One region of the Arminella tumorigenes genome, then DNA from elsewhere that is predicted to be linked to it. Evidence: riboswitches for the same ligand, from Rfam matches in the RefSeq annotation. Region 1 holds a riboswitch; each other region holds the start of a gene.
The links. A riboswitch is a leader RNA that binds a small molecule or an ion and turns the genes downstream of it on or off. The one in region 1 is predicted to bind thiamine pyrophosphate.

Region 1 (2,260 bases):
GCCACGGGGATGGCAAGCGTTACCGACAACACCGTCGAGAGCGTCGCCTGCAACAAGGTGAAGCGCAGGACCCGCAGGATATAAGGATCGAGCAGGGGAGCGTTGCCTTGCGTCTCGATGCCGGCGGCGAGCAGCGTGCCGACAGCAAGGCCGACAAACAGCAGGATGCCGGCGAGGCTGATAGCCCCGCCGGTCACTGCCGTTGCTCGCTCGGATGTCGTCAGCATAGCGCTCGATCAGTTGCCGCTAGTAGCGGCCAGCCATTCGTCGATCCAGGCCTTGCGGTTCTTGTCGACTTCGGCCGGGCTCATCAGGAACGTCTTGGTAGGTACGACGAGCTTGCCGAAAGCATCCGGCAGCGGCTCCGAGGTGGCGGCGACGGGCATCATCCAGTTGTTGGTCGGGATGATGTCCTGAAAACCGGGTGTGATCATGAATTTCAGGAAGTCGCGCGCCAGATCCTTGTTGGCAGAGGTTTTCGTCAGGCCTGCTACCTCGATCTGGATGTAGTGGCCTTCCGAGAAGGATGCCGCCTGGTAGCGGTCGGTCTTGTCGGCGATCATGTGATAGGCTGGCGACGTCGTGTAGGAGAGCACCATCGGCGCTTCGCCCTTGGTGAACAGGTCATAGGCTTCTGACCAGCCGGGGGTGACGGTCAGGATGCGGCCCTTGAGCTTTTTCCAGGCTTCCGCGGATTTGGCGCCATAAACCGACTTGACCCAAAGCAGCAGGCCAAGGCCCGGTGTAGACGTGCGCGGATCCTCGATGACGATCTTCTGCGACGGGTCTCCCTCAACCAGTTCCTTCATGCTCTTCGGCGGGTTCTTGATGACCTGCGTGTCGTAGACCACTGCGAAGTGACCGTAATCGTAGGGAACGAAGACGTCGTCCTTGAAGTCACCCGGCAGCTTCACGGCCGTCGTGTCGATGTCGGCGGGCTCGAACAGGCCAGTATCCCTGGCTTCATCGACGAGATTGGTGTCGAGACCGAGAACCACGTCCGCCTTGGTGTCCTTGCCCTCGAGTTTCAGGCGCGACAGGAGTGCGACGCCGTCGGTGACGGCGACATAGTTGACGGTGCAGCCGCAGGTCTTCTCGAACGCCGCCTTGACCTTGGGGCCGGGGCCCCAGTCGGCGGTGAAACTCTCGTAGGTATAGACTGTCAGTGTCTTGTCTGCCGCCTGGCTGGCATGAGCGGTCAGAAGTGTCGTGCCGGCCGCCAGAATAAGGCCAGCCATAAATGTCGTCAGAGATCGGGTGGGCATCGAAGCGCCTCCTCCTTGGTTCGCGTTAAAACGGAGAATAGGCGCTGTTGATTTCGCGCGTCTAATCCCTCCGCCGGTGTTAACCGGATCAGGTTCCGCGGGTTGGCTGGTGAAAGCCTCTCAGCCAGATGTCCGGATGGACATGAGGCACCCCGTTAGAGCGAGAAAAGATGTAGCGGCGGGAGGGGTGGATGGCAAGGGGCCGCGCGAAGCCCTAGCTTTATCAATCCGCGACGTGGGCCGCAGCCGCAGGGTCGATGGTCTTGGCAATGGTTGCGCCCGGTAGCTGGACGTTCTTAAGGCAAAGTGCGGTGACCAGGCCGACAAGGCAGATGCCCGCCGCCGTCAGGAACAGCGGGTTGAAGGCGGCAGCGTAGGCTTCGGCCACGGCTTCGCGCGTGGCAGCCGGCAAGGCCGCCATCATCTTCGGCGTGACTTCCTCGATATTGCTGATGCCGGGGATCGACAGGCCGACATGCAGCAGTCGGGAGCCGATGATGGCGCCGTAGATGGAGATGGCGATCGAGGCGCCGCCCATGCGCGACAGTGTGACGGCGCCAGTGGCCGCTCCGATGTCGCGGCTGGAGGCTGCATTCTGGATGCCGATGACCGGAACCTGCTGCGCAAGCCCGATGCCGATGCCGTGCAGCAACATCAGTCCGCCAATGACGAAGACTGGAGTGCCCGCATGGACTTGCGACAGGGCCGCAAAGGCAATCATGCTGCAGGCGGCGCTGCCTATTGCGAAGGGCTTGTAGCGGCCGGTGGCCGAGATCAGCCGTCCGGCCGAAAGCGAGCCACAGACGATGCCGCCGGTCAGGAGAATGAACAACAGGCCGGCAACCGAGGGCGAAAGGCCAGTGGTCGTCTGCAGGAACAGCGCGAAATAGTTGACCATGCCGATGGCGATGGCGCCGCTGGTGAGCGAGGTGATCAGCAATAGTCCGAAAGTCGGGTTGCGAAACAACTGCATCGGCACGATCGGTTCCGGGGCG
Region 2 (2,260 bases), 1.3 Mb from region 1:
TAACGACAATCTGATACAGACGGTGGTCGCGGCCCTGAAGGACAGCGGTCTTGAGGCCGGCCGGCTGGAGCTGGAAATCACAGAATCTGTGCTGCTCGACGCAGGCGCCCATACGGCGTCGACTTTGCTGGCTCTGAAGAAACTCGGCATTTCGATTGCGATGGATGATTTCGGTACCGGCTATTCCTCGCTGTCCAATCTTCGAAGCTTCCCCTTCGACAAGATCAAGATTGATCGCTCGTTTATCCGCGAGTTGACCCTGCATTCGGAATCGCTGTCCGTCGTTCGGCTTATCACCGCTCTGGCACAGACGCTGGGTATGTCGAGCACGGCAGAGGGCGTGGAAACGGAGGAGCAGTTCGCCGTTCTCCAGGAGATCGGCTGCACGCAGGTCCAGGGCTATCTGTTCGCCAAGCCAAAACCGGTGCGGGACCTTGGCATCGATCATCGGCTGTGATGCATTGATCCCCAGCCGATATCAGGATGGTGAGGGGCTGTGGGCGGAAACGGTAATATCCAGCGTGACGTGACCCATGGTCGGGCCAAAGCGGCAGAATGCCTCGTTGATCGTCGCAAAGACGGCGCCGGCCTCGCCGCGCAGCTTGGTGCAGAAGTTCTTCGAACTGTGGAAGACGCCGGACTGTTTCAGGAAGTCGATACAGCCGTAGATCTCGTCCATGTGTTGATCGATGCCGAGAACATAGAGCGAGAATTGTGCGGAGACAGTTTCACCCGTCATCGGCGTTTCGCGAACAGCCGCGAGTGCCGCCTGCTTGCGTTCTTCGAGCGGGAGGGCACTGACCATACTGCTGCTCGGCGTGCAGATCGGATCGTCGGGTTCGCCGGGGCATCCGCGAGAGACCGTAGCGTGCAAAACGCAATGCTTGCCCGATGCGGCTGCCGCCACGAACAGGTCGCGCATCGCTGGAAATAACACGTCCGTCGAGCCGACCAGCAGCGTCGAGAGATCGTCGGTCGAAACCCGCATCTGGTCACGATAGGGGTCCAGGGCGCCGAGCGCGCCGTGGATGACGCCGACGAAATCGTCGGTCATGGGATACAGTGATATTTGTGCGCCTGAAAACATTTTAGCCCGCCTCGCTCCGCTGGTATTATCCAGATCAGCTTTTAGGGTTTGGAAGCATGCACGCTTCGGTCTCAGCCCCGGCAATACGGAGCACCCCTGTCGATCCCCTCTGATAGCATGGACCGGAAAAGATGAAAGCAGATTTTTACCGGGTCGGCCAATGCGGTCGAGCCGCAAGCTTACGGTAGATCGCATGCATCCTTTTGCCGCCTGACCCGTTGGCCAGGCGAGAGTTACTTGCAATGCGGCGGGATGCCATCACATGAAAATCGCGACCTACAATGTAAACGGTGTCAACGGCCGCCTTGAAAACCTGCTGCGCTGGCTCGACGAATTCAAGCCGGACATCGTCTGTCTGCAGGAACTGAAGGCGCCGGACAACCGCTTTCCGGCGAGGGAGATCGAGAGGGCAGGCTACGGGGCGATCTGGCATGGCCAGAAAAGCTGGAACGGCGTAGCGATCCTGGCGCGAGACGCTATGCCGCTGGAGACGAGGCGTGGGCTGCCCGGTGATGCCGATGGACAGAGCCGCTACATCGAGGCCGCAATCGGCGGTCTCTTGGTCGGCTGCCTGTATCTTCCAAACGGCAATCCGCGGCCGGGCCCGAAGTTCGAATACAAGCTCGCATGGTTTCAGCGCCTCGCAGACTACGCGAGAGAGCTTCTAGAACTCGACGTCCCGGTTGTCCTTGCCGGCGATTTCAATGTAATGCCGGACGAACTCGACGTTTATAACCCGGAACGCTGGATCGACGATGCGCTGTTTCATCCCGATGTCCGCCGCGCCTTCGGGGACCTCGTCAATCAGGGCTGGGCGGACGGGCTCCGGCGGATGCATCCCAATCAGCGGATCTATACGTTCTGGAAATATCTCCGCAACGCCTATGCCCGCGATGCCGGTTTGCGCATCGACCACTTCCTCCTCAGTCCGTCGTTGGCAGAGCGGCTTTCGGATGCCGGCGTAGACAGGGACGTTCGCGGCTGGGAGCATGCCAGCGATCATGCACCTGCGTGGATCATGCTCGAGGACTAGTCGTATCGGCGCGTTCCATGAGCAACTTGAATGCCTCGAGAAACGGCCGTTGCCCCCTGAGAAGCTTGACCTCAGCCTGATCCATATCAAACCAGGCGGCGCGGTCGACTTCTGGAAAGCTTTGCATCAGTCCTGATTTG
Region 3 (2,260 bases), on a different replicon from region 1:
GTCGAAACCGACACGCCGGCGGCAAGGGCGACGTCTTTAATAGTCGTGCGTTGAATCCCCTGCGACCGACCTGCAGAGGCGGCTCCCATAGCGTCGCCACCAACCATTCAGCTTCCAACCTGTCACATTCAACAATTGAAAAAACGATTTCTCAGGTTAGAGAAACCGATTTTTCATCTTCTGTCAATTGCCAAGTAGGATCTTTCGGGCGCGTGGTTGTAAGCACTGTCAGCACTGTCAGGGCGATGGGCGGTCTCTTCGGCTCCGGACTGTTCTCGCACGGTGGCCTTGCAGTGCTATTTAGGACTGCTGGGGGGTCCGCCTTCCCATGGCTTCGATCCTCACCGGCGATGCGACATTGCTTAGAACCATGCCATCAGCGAGGAGGTTGAAGACAGCCTGCCTCCTTTCCTTGAACTGCTGCGAGCGTCGATGCCAGCTTCCGGCCGGTTCCCCATCGATGGGGATCAGCAGTCTCGCCGGCTTTCAGGATGCCAACGGCTACGGAGTTCAATTCCTGACATCGAACCGTGGTTCGAATGATAACATCGACCAGCCGGCGAAGATGCCGGTTCTTTGCGGCGCCAGCGCGGATCCATTGCGCATTCTCGACTTCCTCATCATCGACGTGACGAAGACAAATGGAGTGCTGAGAGTTCAGATCCCTTCAAGGCGGCAAGCTCTTCACACCTTTGGATACGACGGCGGATGCCTCTTGACCCCTTCAGAAAGCTCCCGTAGGCTTTGCATATTCACCAGGGGTGTCCCGTCAAGGGGCTGAGATTCTGCTATCGCGCGCAGTGACCCGTTGAACCTGATCCAGTTCATACTGGCGTAGGGACGGTGCAAAACGCTGCTGCAGTTACAGATCCGTATTCCGGATTCCGTGTCGGCGTTCTTCCATCATTCCGGCTCTAGGACTGGGTCTCCAAACGCAAACTTGGAGCCTCACGATGAATATTGCCGCTGAAAACCAAAGCCCGATGGTCACCTCGGGCACATTCCCAGCCTCCCGCAAAATCCATGTCGAAGGCCAGCAATACTCGCACATTCGCGTTCCGATGCGCGAGATCGCCTTGCATCCGACTGCGGGGGAACCGCCTGTCATCGTCTACGACAGTTCCGGTCCATATACCGATCCGGACCATACCGTTGCCATCAACGGCGGCCTTTCGCGGCTGCGCGAAAGCTGGGTTGTGTCGCGCGGCGATGTCGAGCGCTATGAGGGACGCCATGTCTTACCGGAGGACAACAGCTTTGCCACCGGCGAGCGGTTGACGCCGGAATTTCCGGTTCGTCATGCACCTCTGAAAGCCGTTGCCGGGCGGGCTATCACCCAGCTTGCCTATGCCCGCGCCGGCGTCAGCACGCCCGAGATGGAATTCATTGCCATCCGCGAAAATCTCGGACGCCAGGCTGGCCGTGAAACCTCGGTGCGGGACGGCGAGAGTTTTGGCGCTCAGATCCCGGATTTCGTCACGCCGGAATTTGTGCGCCGCGAGGTGGCCGAGGGTCGCGCCGTCATTCCGGCCAATATCAACCATCCGGAAAGCGAGCCGATGATCATCGGTCGTAATTTTCTGGTGAAGATCAACGCCAATATCGGCAACTCTGCCGTCACCTCGTCCATGGAGGCGGAGGTCGAGAAGATGGTCTGGGCGATCCGCTGGGGCGCCGATACGGTGATGGACCTGTCGACCGGTCGCAACATCCACAATATCCGCGACTGGATCATCCGCAATTCGCCGGCGCCGATCGGCACCGTGCCGCTCTATCAGGCTTTGGAAAAAGTCGGTGGCATTGCCGAGAATCTTTCCTGGGAGGTCTATCGCGACACACTCATCGAGCAGGCCGAACAGGGCGTCGATTATTTCACCATCCATGCCGGCGTCCGTCTCGCCTATATCCACCTGACTGTAAACCGCGTGACCGGCATCGTGTCGCGCGGCGGGTCGATCATGGCCAAGTGGTGCCTGCACCACCACCGCGAAAGCTTTCTCTACGAGCACTTCGACGAGATCTGCGACATTGCCCGCGCCTATGACGTGACCTTTTCGCTGGGGGATGGGCTGCGCCCGGGTTCGATTGCCGATGCCAACGATGCCGCCCAGTTCGCGGAGCTTGAGACGTTGGGCGAACTGACGAAAATCGCATGGGCAAAGGATTGTCAGGTGATGATCGAAGGGCCGGGACATGTTCCGATGCACAAGATCAAGGAGAACATGGACAAGCAGTTGCAGACCTGCGGCGAGGCCCCGTT

Region 2: linked by a shared signal. The riboswitch ahead of PR017_RS08780 (YkoF family thiamine/hydroxymethylpyrimidine-binding protein) and the one ahead of thiB (thiamine ABC transporter substrate binding subunit) in region 1 are both predicted to bind thiamine pyrophosphate.
Region 3: linked by a shared signal. The riboswitch ahead of thiC (phosphomethylpyrimidine synthase ThiC) and the one ahead of thiB (thiamine ABC transporter substrate binding subunit) in region 1 are both predicted to bind thiamine pyrophosphate.

Annotation. Positions count from the first base shown of each region.
Region 1 covers NZ_CP117255.1:3,041,839-3,044,098, reverse strand. Annotated here, with positions in the region: gene thiP (thiamine/thiamine pyrophosphate ABC transporter permease ThiP) at 1-227, opposite strand, end outside; gene thiB (thiamine ABC transporter substrate binding subunit) at 237-1,265, opposite strand; TPP riboswitch at 1,314-1,430, opposite strand; gene PR017_RS14915 (MDR family MFS transporter) at 1,489-2,260, opposite strand, start outside.
Region 2 covers NZ_CP117255.1:1,774,149-1,776,408, reverse strand. Annotated here, with positions in the region: gene PR017_RS08785 (putative bifunctional diguanylate cyclase/phosphodiesterase) at 1-457, shown strand, start outside; gene PR017_RS08780 (YkoF family thiamine/hydroxymethylpyrimidine-binding protein) at 479-1,087, opposite strand; TPP riboswitch at 1,082-1,195, opposite strand; gene xth (exodeoxyribonuclease III) at 1,350-2,120, shown strand; gene PR017_RS08770 (NUDIX hydrolase) at 2,104-2,260, opposite strand, start outside.
Region 3 covers NZ_CP117256.1:126,357-128,616, reverse strand. Annotated here, with positions in the region: gene PR017_RS18380 (LacI family DNA-binding transcriptional regulator) at 1-89, opposite strand, end outside; gene PR017_RS18375 (GSU2403 family nucleotidyltransferase fold protein) at 329-781, shown strand; TPP riboswitch at 748-859, shown strand; gene thiC (phosphomethylpyrimidine synthase ThiC) at 954-2,260, shown strand, end outside.